Regions from separate parts of the Cryptosporangium sp. NPDC051539 genome, predicted to be linked through region 1. Evidence: riboswitches for the same ligand, from Rfam matches in the RefSeq annotation. Region 1 holds a riboswitch; each other region holds the start of a gene.
What was found. A riboswitch is a leader RNA that binds a small molecule or an ion and turns the genes downstream of it on or off. The one in region 1 is predicted to bind cobalamin.

Region 1 (4,223 bases):
GCGCGTGCAGCACGTGCGTGAGCTCGTCGGTGGTCTTGCTGAGGCGCGGCACGACTTCATCGGCCGCGAAACGGAGAACGCGCGCGACGAGCGCCCGATCGACGCCCGCCGCCGCTGGTGCCCCGGCGGCGGGCGCGGCGGGCGCTGCGGCGGCTGCGGCTGCGGCGTCCAGGACGTGGTCGGTGACCTGGACCGTGACGGCGGGGTTCCAGTCCCGGTCCTCCATCGCGGCGACCAGGTCGTGGGCGAGTGCTTCGACCTCGTCGACGTTCGACCTCGCGGAGTCGCCCTCGACCAGGCCGAGCGCCTCGCGCAGGCCCGGCAGCGCCGAGACCTGGCCGGCCCACATCTGGCGGGCGCGCAACATCGCGAGCACCAGGTTGACCCGGGCCTCACCCTCCGGCGCGAGACCCAGGACGTGCAGGCCGTCCCGGATCTGGACGTCCTTGACCTCGCACAGCCACCCGTCCACGTGCAGGATGAAGTCGTCGAACTCGGCGTCGTGCGGACGGTCGTCCAGCCCCAGGTCGTGGTCGAGCCGGGCGGCCTGGATCAGCGTCCAGATCTGGGCCCGGATCGCCGGGAGCTTCGCCGGGTCGAGCGCGGCGATGTTCGCGTGCTCGTCCAGCAGTTGCTCGAGCCGGGCGATGTCTCCGTACGAGTCGGCGCGGGCCATCGGCGGCACCAGGTGATCCACCAGCGTCGCGTGCGTGCGCCGCTTGGCCTGCGTCCCCTCGCCCGGGTCGTTGACCAGGAACGGGTAGATCAGCGGCAGGTTGCCGAGGGCCGCGTCGGATCCGTCGGCGGCCGACATCCCGACGTTCTTGCCCGGTAGCCACTCCAGGTTGCCGTGTTTGCCCAGGTGGACGACGGCGTCGGCGCCGAAGTCGGCGGCCAGCCAGTGGTAGGCGGCCAGGTAGTGGTGGCTCGGCGGCAGGTCGGGATCGTGGTAGATCGCGACCGGGTTCTCACCGAACCCGCGCGGCGGCTGGATCATCACGACGACGTTCCCGGCACGCAGCGCGGCCAGCACGATGTCGCCGTCGTGGACGTACATCTCACCGGGCGGCGGGCCCCAGTGCCGCAACATCCGTTCGCGCAGCCCGGGATCGAGCGAGTCGAAGTACTCCTGGTAGACCGCGCCCGGGATCCGCACCGGGTTCGCGGCGAGTTGCTCCTCGGTGAGCCAGGCGGTGTCGTGGCCGCCGGCGGCGATCAGCGCGTGGATCAGCGCGTCGCCGTCCTGCGACTCGACGCCCGGGAGGTCTCCCACCCGGTAGCCGTGGTCCCGCAGCGCCCGCAGCAGTTTCACGGCGCTGGCCGGCGTGTCGAGACCGACCGCGTTGCCCACCCGGGCGTGCTTGGTGGGGTACGCGCTGAGCATCAGCGCGATCTTCTTCGCACCGGCCGGGATGTGCCGCAGGACGCCGTGCTTCACCGCGATGCCGGCCACCCGGGCCGCGCGCTCGGGGTCGGCGACGTAGACGGTCAGCCCGTCGTCGTCGATCTCCTTGAACGAGAACGGCACCGTGATGATCCGGCCGTCGAACTCGGGGATCGCGACCTGGGTCGCGTTGTCCAGCGGGGACAGTCCGTCGTCACTGGCGTCCCAGGTCGCCCGGCTGCTGGTGAGGCAGAGGCCCTGCAGGATCGGGACGTCGAGGCCGGCGAGCGCGCCGACGTCCCAGGCGTCGTCGTCGCCACCGGCGCTCGCGGTGGCGGGCTTCGTGCCGCCGGCCGCGAGCACGGTCACGACCAGCGCGTCGGCGGTCTCGAGCGTCGCGATCAGCTCTTCCGGGGCGGTCCGCAGCGAAGCACAGAAGACCGGCAGCGCCCGCCCGCCCGCGTCCTCGATCGCGTCGCACAGCGAGTGCACGAACCCGGTGTTGCCGGCGACGTGGTGGGCCCGGTAGTACAGGACCGCGATGACCGGACGGCGGGTTTCCGGCGCGCGGTCGCTGAGGTTCGGTCCGCTGGCCGGGGTCGAAGCCCCGCCCCTCGGAGCCCGTTCCAGCACGCCCCAGGTCGGGGTGTCGGCCGCGGGCTCGAAGCCGAGGCCGGTGAGCAGGATCGTGTCGCTGAGGAAGTTGTGGAGCTGCTCGAGGTTGGGCGCGCCGCCCTGGGCCAGGTAGGCGTGGGCCTCGGCCGCGACACCGGCCGGCACCGTGGAGAGCTGCATCAGGTCGGCGTCCGGTGCGATCTCCCCGCCCAGCACGACGACCGGCCGCGGTCCGGCCAGCAGCGCGTCCAGGCCCTCTTCCCAGGCCCGGCGTCCGCCGAGGATCCGGACGACGACCAGGTCCACGCCGTCCACCAGCGCGGGCAGATCGTCTACCCCTGTGCGGGCCGGGTTCGCGAGGCGGTAGGGAGCCCCGCTCGCCCGCGCCGAGAGCAGGTCGGTGTCCGACGTCGAGAGCAGCAGAATCACGCGGGGCGTCCTCACTCGGGGTCCGCGCCCCGGGTCGTGGTTCGGCAACGGTGGTCCGTTGCCTCAGCGGTGCCCGGAGTCTCCTGGCTCCCGGATCGATGCTCCCTCGCATGCCTTCCCGCGGTGACGCAGTGGCTTCGAGCGCGAGGTCGCTCCCCGGTGACAGTGGCGGGACCGCGCCGGATTCACACCGGCTTCCTCCGTCCGACACCGCTTCTGGCTTTCTCAACAGTGGTGATCACGGTCGCTTCCGTCAAGTGGCGCCAAGTGGGACACGTAGCATCCGGCTATGCCCACCGCCGCGCCCGCTCCCCGCCGCACGGCGGCCGACAGCTGCCCCGGCGCGCTGCAGGTCCACCCGGCGGCGGACGGCGGTCTGGCCCGGATCCGGGTGCCGGGCGGCGTGGTGAGCCTCACTCAGTGGGACGCGTTGCTTCCGTTCGGGCCGATCGAGTTGACGTCCCGGGCCAATCTGCAGATCCGGGGCGTGTCCGACCCGGCGGCGCTCGCCGAACGGCTGGCCGCGGCCGGGCTGCTCCCGTCCGAGACGCACGAGCGGGTGCGGAACATCGTCGCGTCTCCGCTGGGTGGGGTGCAGGCGGTGGTGTCGGCGCTGGACGCGGCGCTGTGCGGTGCGCCGGAGCTGGCCGAGCTCCCCGGCCGGTTCCTGTTCGCGGTGGACACCGACCGCGACGTGGCCGGGCTGGGTGCGGACGTGACCGTGCTGCTGGGGTCTGACAGGCTGCTGCTGGCCGGGGTCGACAGCGGCCTGCGGGTGGGTCCGGACCAGGCCGTTCCGGTCCTGATCGCCGCCGCGAGGGCCTTCCTCGCCGAGCGCGAGGCACAGGCCTCCGGGGCCTGGCGCCTGTCCGAGCTGGACGACGGCCCCGCCCGCGTCGCCGCGCGGCTCGCACTCGGCGCGCGAATCTCACCCGGCGCACGGTCCTCACCCGGCGCACGGTCCTCACCCGGCGCACGGTCCTCACCCGGCGCACGGTTCTCACCCGGCGCACGGTTCTCACCCGGCGCGTCGGGAACGGCGGCCGACGTCTTACCCGAACCGGTGGTGCCGACGGGACTGATCGGCCTGCTGAGCGGCGGGACGGCGATCGGGTTCGGGGCTCCGCTGGGGCGGTTGAGCGTGGCCCAGATGGGGATCGTGAGGAGCGTGGCCGGGGAGGAGATCATCGTCACTCCCTGGCGAGGGGTGGTGCTCCCCGGGATTCCGGCCGCGGAGGCGCCTGCGATCGTTGCTGCTCTGACCAGCGCCGGGCTGATCACGGATCCGGCGTCACCGTGGGCGACCGCGACCGCCTGCACGGGCCGGCCCGGGTGCGCGAAGTCACGCGCGGACGTTCGCGGCCACGCGTCCACCGCGTTGTCCTCGGCGGTCGACGGCGGGAGGGCCGTGCACTTCGCCGGGTGCGAACGGCGGTGCGGACGCCCGGCGGGCGAGCACGTCGACGTGCTCGCCACCGACGACGGCTACCGGGTCGACGGCGAGGACTCGAGCGTGGAGGAGCTGGCCGCGACCGTCGCGGCCGCCAGGAGGAGCAGCTAAGTGAGCGGGCAGTACATCCGCGACGGTGCGGAGATCTACCGGCAGTCGTTCGCGACGATCCGGGCCGAGGCCGATCTGAGCGGGTTGCCGGACGACGTGGCCCGGGTCGCGGTGCGGATGATCCACTCCTGCGGCATGGTCGACCTGGTCGGCGACCTGGCGTTCTCGCCGGGCGCGGTACCGGCGGCGGTGGCCGCGCTCCGGGCCGGGGCGCCGATCCTCTGCGACGCGCAG
Region 2 (4,223 bases), on a different contig from region 1:
CCCACCAGCGCGCCTCCCGCCGCCGCGGCGCCGCCGGTGAGCAGGCTGCGCCTACTCACCGGACGGCGGGGGACATCGGTTCGGTCGTTCATCTGGACGGTGTCCGGGCGCCGGGTCACGCGGACGGGTGGGGGCTGCTCATGTCCATGCCGGCGTCGGGGGCATAACTTTCCTCGGCGCCGGTGAACGGTTTGCCGACCGCGGTGAACCCGATCGTGGTGCCGTCGGAGAGCTTGAGCGTGATCGCGATTTCGTCGCCGGGTTTGACCGGCTTGGTGACGTCCATGAGCATCAGGTGGTCGCCGCCGGGGGAGAGCTCGTGGGCGCCCTGGGCCGGGAGTTCGAAGCCGCCCTCCTTGGGCCGCATGATCATTTTTCCGTCCTTCATGACCATCTCGTGGAGTTCCATCGCCGAGACGTCGGATGACGCGCTGACGATCGTCAGGGGCTTGTCGGTGTTGTTGACGAGCGTGCCGAAGGCCGCGGTCATGCCGGTGTCGGCGGCTTTGATCCAGGGGTCGGTGATCGAGACGGCGGTGGCCGGGGAGGTGGAGGCGGACGGGGCCTCGGACGGGGAGGGCGTGGCGGCGTCGGTACTTCCGCAACCGGTGAGGAGGGCGCCGGTGAGGGTGGCCGAGGCGAGCAGGACGAGGCCGCGGGTGCGGCGGGACAGCGGGAACATGGATCCCTTTCCAGGGGTGTGAAGCGATTGACGTGGGACTGCCGCCGGAAGCGGCGGTGAGGACCGTGACCACCACCGGACCACCCGCCCCGCGAGGCCGGTCCCGGCTGCCCGCAGAAGGCCGCCGGGCCGCGGACGGCCGCGTGGGGCTGCCCGGGGACGCGGCCGACCGGTCCAGCGGCGCGCGGCCAGCCGCGCACCGTCGACCGGCCCGCGAGGCGGTCCGGCGACGGTGGTCGTCCGACCTCACGAGCGCCGATCGATCGGCGCTACGGGTGCCGGGTCCCCGGCGGGAGTCGACGGGCGGCCGCGCTACCGGCCCGGTGCGCGCACGTCGGCGGGCGGGACGGTCAGGCGGTCACGGTGAGGGCGCTCGGAGGCCCTCGGTGACTGACGACCCGGAGCCACGATGGCTCCGGAAGCGGCGCCGCGAGCTCGACCAGCCGCGGGCGGAAGCGGCGCGGCGCGGGCACCACGGGACGCAGCCCGATCAGCGCGAACAGCCGGCCGAGCACAGGCAACCGGCCGGCGAGCCGGCGCACCAGGCGCCAGACCGCGACCTCCCCGGCATGCAGCCACAGCGCCGCCAGGCTCCCGGCCGCCACGTGGGCGGCGACCATGGTGCCGGCACCGGGCATGGCCATCATCGCGTGCATGCCGCCCGCCGGGACGAGCGTGAACAGCGCGTGCAGCCCGGCCTGCGTCACCGCGAGAGCACCCGCGATCACCGGCAACCCGCGCTGACGGCCGGTCAGCACCATCGCGACCGGCACGACGAGACCGGCACCGGCGAGAACCGCGATCACCGGCGGCACCTGCCCGTGCGCCCAGCTGTGCAACGCCACCGACAGGCTCAGACACACCAGGACGAACATCAGGGCGCGCGCCTCGCGCAGCAGTCCCTGGTTCGTCATGGCGCAGATCATGCCAGAACCCGATCCCGGGAACGCGGCGGGCAAGGACTTGCATCCGGTACCCGGGTACGGGCTTACCGTCGAGCCATGACCGATTGGATGCCTTCCGGATGCACGCTGCCCACGGCCGCGCAGCCGTTCCGGGTGGCCGAGTTCGACGATTTGTTCCGCGACGCGGTACGGCGCACCGAGCGCGTCACGCCGACGCGGGTCCGGTTGCTGCTGATCGCGTCGCACCGGGCGCGGGCGGAGGACCTGGCGGCGCGTGAGACGCAATGCTGCTCGTTCTTCCGGTTCGGGTTCGGCCCGGCCGGTCCCTCGGAGTTCTGGCTCGAGATCGAGGTGCCGCCGGCCCGGATCGCGGTGCTCGACGGCCTGCTGGAACGGGTCCCGGCGTGAGCGGCACGCTCCGCACCGGCGAGGTCGCCGCAGCGGCCGGAGTGAACACCCAGACGCTCCGGTACTACGAGCGCCGGGGACTGCTGGCCGAGCCCGCCCGGACGCCCGGTGGCCACCGCGTGTACCCGGCCGAGGCGGTGACCGTGCTGCGGGTGATCAAGGTCGCGCAGCGGTTGGGGTTCACACTTGACGAGGTCGCGGACCTGCTGGAGGTCGGGCGGCGCCGTCACCACGGGCTGCGGGCCCGGGCGCGGGAGAAGCTCGTCGAGGTGGAGGAGCGGATCCGGGACCTGCGGACGATCCGCGACACGCTGGCCGAGGCGCTGGACGCCGGGTGCGACGACCTGTCCGCGTGCGCCGCGAGCGACTGCTGCCCGCTCCCTTTCGCCGACCTGACGATCCGCGCCCTGGAGACCCCCCGATGACCGCACCGGCCCCTGGGACCGGGCCCGCGTCCGCTGCCGGTTCCGGGTACGGAGACGACTGCCCCTGCTGACCTCGCGTGCCGCCCGGCGCGCCTGCTGGTTGACCCCCGCAGCCGTCCGGCCTTATGTTCGAACCCACGTGACGGTGCGAGGAAGCTGGTGAAAACCCAGCACGGTCGCGCCACTGTGTGCCGGCTCCCGCCGGTGAGTCAGATACTGGCGCCGTCTCGAGGCCCTACATGCAAGGGGACGCACGATCCCCAGAGGAGGCTTTACGTGACAACTCCGTCCGCCGCTGTCCGGCCCACGGCCAGGCCCGCTGCCACGCCGGTGGTCATCTCCGGCTCGCGCGGTGCCGTCTACCTCGGTGCCGCCGCGTTACTGGCCCTGCTGGCCTACTACTTCGTCGGCGTCGACCAGGGTGCGGTCTCGGTCTTCGGCAACGACGTGCACATCCACGAGTTCGTGCACGACGCGCGTCACTTCATCGGTTTCCCCTGCCACTGATGGAGCTGAAACTGCTCCTGCGCGGCGCTTTGGCCGGCGGGATCGGTGGCCTGTGCGCGTTCGTCTTCGCGCGGATCTTCGCCGAACCGCAGATCCAGAAGGCCATCGACTACGAACAGGGTCGCGGCGCCGCCCAGGAGGCGCTCGACCAGGCAGCCCGCCTGCCGATCCCGGGCCCGGAGCCGGAGACGTTCACCCGGGCCGTCCAGGCCAACGTCGGGATCGGCGTCGGCATGATCGTGTTCGGTCTCGCGATGGGCCTGCTGGCCACCGTGATCTACGCGATCTGCCTCGGCCGGGTCGGGGCCGTACGGCCGCGCGTGCTGGCGATGCTGGTCGCCGGCGGTGCGTTCGTCGGGCTGTTCCTGGTGCCCTGGCTGAAGTACCCGGCCAACCCGCCCGCGGTCGGCAACGACGACACGATCGGCACCCGCGGTGGCCTGTACCTGCTGATGGTGCTCGCGTCGCTGGTGTTCCTCGGCGGTGCGGTCTGGCTCGGCCAGCGGCTCGCGCCCCGCTTCGGGAACTGGAACGCGACGCTGCTGGCCGGCGGTGCGTACGTCGTCGCCTGCGGGGTCGTGATGCTGCTGCTGCCGCCGCTCGGCCACCTCGCGGCGAACGTGGCCGCGACCGGCAGCGAACGCGCCACCGAGACGCCCCTCCCGCTGCGTGATCCGAGCGGCCGGATCGTCTACGAGGGCTTCCCGGCCGACGTGCTGGCCACGTTCCGTCTGTACTCGGTCGGGGCCCAGCTCGTCCTCTGGGGCGCGTTCGGCCTGGTCTTCGGTCCGCTCGCCGAGCGTGTGCTCGCCCCGCGGACGGCAGCCGCGCCCACCGGCGCCCCGGACGCGGTACCGGCCTGAGGCCGGATCGGGGCGGGACCACGCGTGACGGTCCCGCCCTTTTTTCTACGCCGCCCGGCGGAACACCGCCGGTAGGTTCACTGGCGACTGACCGCCGACGGATGGCGCAATCGCATCAGTACGATGAACGGCGCGAGATTCGGGGAGCAGACCGAGAGGCGCCGCCATGAGTTCGGACTCGCCCGTGTTCGCGGGCATCGACACGACGGTGCCCCACTCCGCCCGCCGGTACAACTACTGGCTCGGCGGCAAGGACAACTTCGCCGTCGACCGCGAGTCGGGCGAGCAGATGGCCCAGATCTTCCCGACCGCGCGGGTCTGGGCGGTGCAGAACCGCGCGTTCCTGCGACGGGTCGTCACGTACCTGGCCCGCGAGGCCGGGATCCGGCAGTTCCTCGACGTCGGCACCGGGCTGCCGACCGCCGACAACACG
Region 3 (4,223 bases), on a different contig from region 1:
CCTTCCCGACCGGGAACGCGAGATCCTCAAGCTGCGCTTCGTGGACGAGTTCACGAAATCTCAGATCGCGGAGAGAATCGGCGTCTCCCAGATGCACATCTCCCGCTTGCTGAACCAGATCGTCTCCCGCCTTCGCGTCGGCATGCTCGCTGACTGACCGGCGGAAGGGACGCCTCCCGGGCCTATTCATCGGAACGGCTCAGGTGTAGGCGGCCGGAGGCGGGTAGTACTGCCGCATGCCGTGAGCCGCTCGGGACCTGTGGCGACCATCGCGGCGCACTGAGGAAGGCCCACTCCAGATGACGTCCTCGCGTCCGAGCGGAACAGCCCTCCGGCTGCTCCACGCATTCGATCTCCGCCACGACGAGCAGTCGATCCGGGTCTGCGGCGCCGCCCAGCGCCTGCTCGCGTTACTGGCCCTCAACCGGCGGCCCGCGCACCGACGGACGCTGGCCGCGACGCTCTGGCCCGACCTGGACGACAAAGCCGCCGCGACGCGGTTGCGGTCGACGCTGTGGCGGTTGCCTGCGCCGACCGGCGAGCGCCTCGTCGACACCGACGGCGGGCAGATGCGTCTCATGCCGGTGGTCGAGGTCGACCTGCACCTCGTGGAGGACGACGCGTTCGCCGAACGGATCGACATCACTCAGCTGGTCGGCGAGATCCTGCCGGCCTGGGACGAGCCGTGGGTCGACGCGGAGCGTGAGCGGTTCCGTCAGCTACGCCTGCACCGTCTGGAGGAGGCTGCGGACCGGGCACTGCACGAGGGGCACTACCACGTGGCCTTGCAGGCGGCGCTCTGCGCCTGTGCGACCGAGCCGTTGCGGGAGAGCGCGCACCGCCGCGTCCTGCAAGTGCACCTCGCGGAAGGCAACCCGGGCGAAGCGCTCCGGCACTACCACACCACGCGCAGGCTGCTGCGCGACGAGCTGGGCTTGCCGCCGGCACCGGCCACCCGCGAGATCGTCGCCCACCTGCTCGGGCGCCCCGTCGACGCCCGATCCGCCTGAGCGGCCCCGGCAAAACGCCGACACGAGATGTTGTGTGTGACTTCTGTGGCGCACCTAGATATGGTGTCTCTCGTAGCTGGTTCGGCCGATCGTCCAGATCGGTCGTGGCAACAGGGAACCCGGTGAGAATCCGGGACTGCCCCGCAGCGGTAAGTGGGAACGACCGCCGTCAACCAAGCACTGGGCCCGGCAACGGCCTGGGAAGCGACGGCCAGTAGGCCCGCGCGACCGATTCTGCCTGCGCGCCCCACGGCGCGACCGGCGGTACCGACCCGCGCACAGCCCACGAGTCCGAAGACCTGCCAGCGCGCCGGACCGGCAACGGTCCGGCGGTCGGAGGCCGCGCGGGACGGCTGACGCCAGCCCCGCACGCCGCTGTGCGCGATGGTGTCTGTTCTCGCGCGTCCTCACCCTGGACGTACTCGCGAGGAGAGAGTTGTGACAACCGCCGAGGCCACGCCGGAGACACCGGTTCAGCGCAGGCCGCAGATGCAAGTCCGGAAGCGCAACGGCGCCACCGAACCCGTCGACGTCAACAAGATCGTCCGTGCCGTCGAGCGCCACGCCACCGACCTCACCGACGTCGATCCTCTCCGCGTCGCCACCAAGACGATCAGCGGTCTCTACGACGGCGCCACCACCGCCGAGCTCGACCAGCTGAGCATCCAGACCGCGGCGGAGATGATCGGCGAGGAGCCGCAGTACTCCCGGCTCGCCGCCCGGCTGCTCGCCGGATTCCTCGACAAGGAAGTCCGCGGTCAGGGCATCGCGAGCTTCAGCCAGTCGATCGCGCTGGGCCACGAGCAGGGCCTGATCGGTGACGGGACCGCCGCCTTCGTGGCCCGCGACGCCCGCAAGCTGGACGACGCGATCGACGTCACGAACGACCTGCGCTTCGAGTACTTCGGACTCCGGACGGTGGCCGACCGGTACCTGCTCCGCCACCCGCTCACCCGCGAGGTCGTCGAGACCCCGCAGTACTGGCTCCTCCGGGTGGCAGCAGGGCTCAGCACAACCGCGAAGGAGGCGATCGGTTTCTACCGGCTGCTCGCCTCGCTCGCGTACCTGCCGAGTTCGCCGACGCTGTTCAACTCCGGCACCCGCCACACCCAAATGTCGTCCTGCTACCTGGTGGACTCGCCGAAGGACGAGCTCGACTCGATCTACCAGCGGTACGCGCAGGTCGCGAACCTGTCGAAGTTCGCCGGCGGTATCGGGATCGGCTTCTCCCGGGTCCGCGGCCGGGGTGCGTTGATCCGCGGCACGAACGGCCAGTCCAACGGCATCGTCCCGTTCCTGCGCACGCTCGACGCGTCGGTCGCCGCCGTCAACCAGGGCGGACGCCGCAAGGGCGCGGCCTGCGTCTACCTCGAACCGTGGCACCCGGACATCGAGGAGTTCCTCGAACTGCGCGACAACACCGGCGAGGACGCCCGCCGCACCCACAACCTGAACCTCGCGAACTGGATCCCGGACCTGTTCATGCGCCGGGTCGAGGACGACGGGGTCTGGTCACTGTTCGACCCCGACGAGTTCCCGGACTTCCCGGATCTCTGGGGCGCCGACTTCGACAACGCCTACGAGGCGGCCGAGCACGCGGGCCGCCAGGTTCGTCAGCTCAAGGCTCGTGATCTCTTCGGCAAGATGATGCGCACGCTCGCCCAGACCGGCAACGGCTGGATGACGTTCAAGGACGCGTCCAACCGGCTCGCGAACCAGACGGCGAAACCCGGCAACGTCGTCCACCTCTCCAATCTCTGCACCGAGATCATCGAGGTCTCCAGCGACGACGAGACCGCCGTCTGCAACCTCGGTTCGGTCAACCTGGCCGCGCACCTGACCGGCGACGACATCGACTGGGAGCGGCTGAAGAGCACCGTCCGTACCGCGGTCACGTTCCTCGACCGCGTCATCGACATCAACTTCTACCCGACGCCCCAGGCCGCGGCGAGCAACCCGCGCTGGCGTCCGGTGGGCCTGGGCGTGATGGGTCTGCAGGACGTGTTCTTCGCCCTGCGTCTCCCGTTCGACTCGGCGGAGGCGAAAGAGCTCTCCACGAAGATCGCGGAGGAGATCTACCTCACCGCGCTCGAACGCTCGGCCGACCTCGCCGAGCAGCACGGCCCGCACCCGGCCTGGGAAGACACCCGCGCGGCCCGCGGCGACCTGCAGCCCGACCTCTGGAACGTCGAGACCACCGGCGAACGGTGGGACGCCCTGCGCGCGCGGGTCGCGACCACCGGCCTGCGCAACTCGCTGCTGATCGCGATCGCCCCGACCGCGACGATCGCCAGCATCGCCGGCTGCTACGAGTGCATCGAGCCGCAGGTGTCCAACCTGTTCAAGCGCGAGACGCTCTCCGGCGAGTTCCTGCAGATCAACACCGCGCTGGTCCGGGAGCTGAAGGCCCGGGGCCACTGGACCGCGGAGGTCCGCAACACGATCAAGCAGGCCGACGGCTCGGTCCAGGGCCTCACCCAGCTCCCGGACGACGTCAAGAGCGTCTTTCGTACCGCGTGGGAGCTGCCCCAGCGGGCGCTGATCGATCTCGCCGCCGCCCGTGCGCCGTTCATCGACCAGTCCCAGTCGCTGAACCTGTTCCTCGCGTCGCCGACGATCGGCAAGCTCTCCTCGATGTACTCCTACGCCTGGAAGACCGGCCTCAAGAGCACCTACTACCTGCGGTCGCGCCCGGCGACCCGGATCCAGCAGGCCACGGTCACACCGGTCGCCACCGACGAGGCCATCGCCTGCTCCCTGGAAAACCCCGAATCCTGCGAGGCCTGCCAGTAATGCTTCTCGACCCCGGCATGGACCTCACGTTGCGTCCCATGCGTTACCCGCACTTCTTCGACCGCTTCAAAGATGCGATCAAGAACACCTGGACCGTCGAAGAAGTCGACCTCCACACCGATCTGAAGGACCTCGCGAAGCTGTCGGAGGCCGAGCGCCACCTGGTGTCGCGGCTCGTCGCGTTCTTCGCCACCGGCGACACGATCGTCGCGAACAACCTCGTGCTGAACCTCTACCAGCACGTGAACTCGCCGGAAGGGCGTCTCTACCTCTCGAGGCAGCTGTTCGAGGAGGCCGTGCACGTCCAGTTCTACCTGAACCTGCTCGACACCTACGTCCCCGACGAGCAGCAGCGCTTCGAAGCCTTCGCCGCGGTCGAGAACATCCCGTCGATCGCGCGGAAGGCAGAGTTCTGTTTCC

Region 2: linked by a shared signal. The riboswitch ahead of ACIBZJ_RS04545 (CbtB-domain containing protein) and the one ahead of cobN (cobaltochelatase subunit CobN) in region 1 are both predicted to bind cobalamin.
Region 3: linked by a shared signal. The riboswitch ahead of ACIBZJ_RS34360 (ribonucleoside-diphosphate reductase subunit alpha) and the one ahead of cobN (cobaltochelatase subunit CobN) in region 1 are both predicted to bind cobalamin.

The regions. Positions count from the first base shown of each region.
Region 1 is NZ_JBITDV010000012.1:341,279-345,501, reverse strand. It holds gene cobN (cobaltochelatase subunit CobN) at 1-2,428, opposite strand, end outside; cobalamin riboswitch at 2,505-2,629, opposite strand; gene ACIBZJ_RS33670 (precorrin-3B synthase) at 2,718-3,989, shown strand; gene ACIBZJ_RS33665 (precorrin-8X methylmutase) at 3,990-4,223, shown strand, end outside.
Region 2 is NZ_JBITDV010000001.1:966,386-970,608, reverse strand. It holds gene ACIBZJ_RS04570 (Dyp-type peroxidase) at 1-92, opposite strand, end outside; gene ACIBZJ_RS04565 (copper chaperone PCu(A)C) at 116-682, opposite strand; gene ACIBZJ_RS04560 (hypothetical protein) at 1,033-1,596, opposite strand; gene ACIBZJ_RS04555 (hypothetical protein) at 1,684-1,995, shown strand; gene ACIBZJ_RS04550 (MerR family transcriptional regulator) at 1,992-2,420, shown strand; adenosylcobalamin (AdoCbl) riboswitch at 2,559-2,650, shown strand; gene ACIBZJ_RS04545 (CbtB-domain containing protein) at 2,751-2,927, shown strand; gene ACIBZJ_RS04540 (CbtA family protein) at 2,927-3,790, shown strand; gene ACIBZJ_RS04535 (SAM-dependent methyltransferase) at 3,957-4,223, shown strand, end outside.
Region 3 is NZ_JBITDV010000013.1:110,419-114,641, forward strand. It holds gene ACIBZJ_RS34350 (sigma-70 family RNA polymerase sigma factor) at 1-157, shown strand, start outside; gene ACIBZJ_RS34355 (BTAD domain-containing putative transcriptional regulator) at 300-1,010, shown strand; cobalamin riboswitch at 1,071-1,332, shown strand; gene ACIBZJ_RS34360 (ribonucleoside-diphosphate reductase subunit alpha) at 1,500-3,803, shown strand; gene ACIBZJ_RS34365 (ribonucleotide-diphosphate reductase subunit beta) at 3,803-4,223, shown strand, end outside.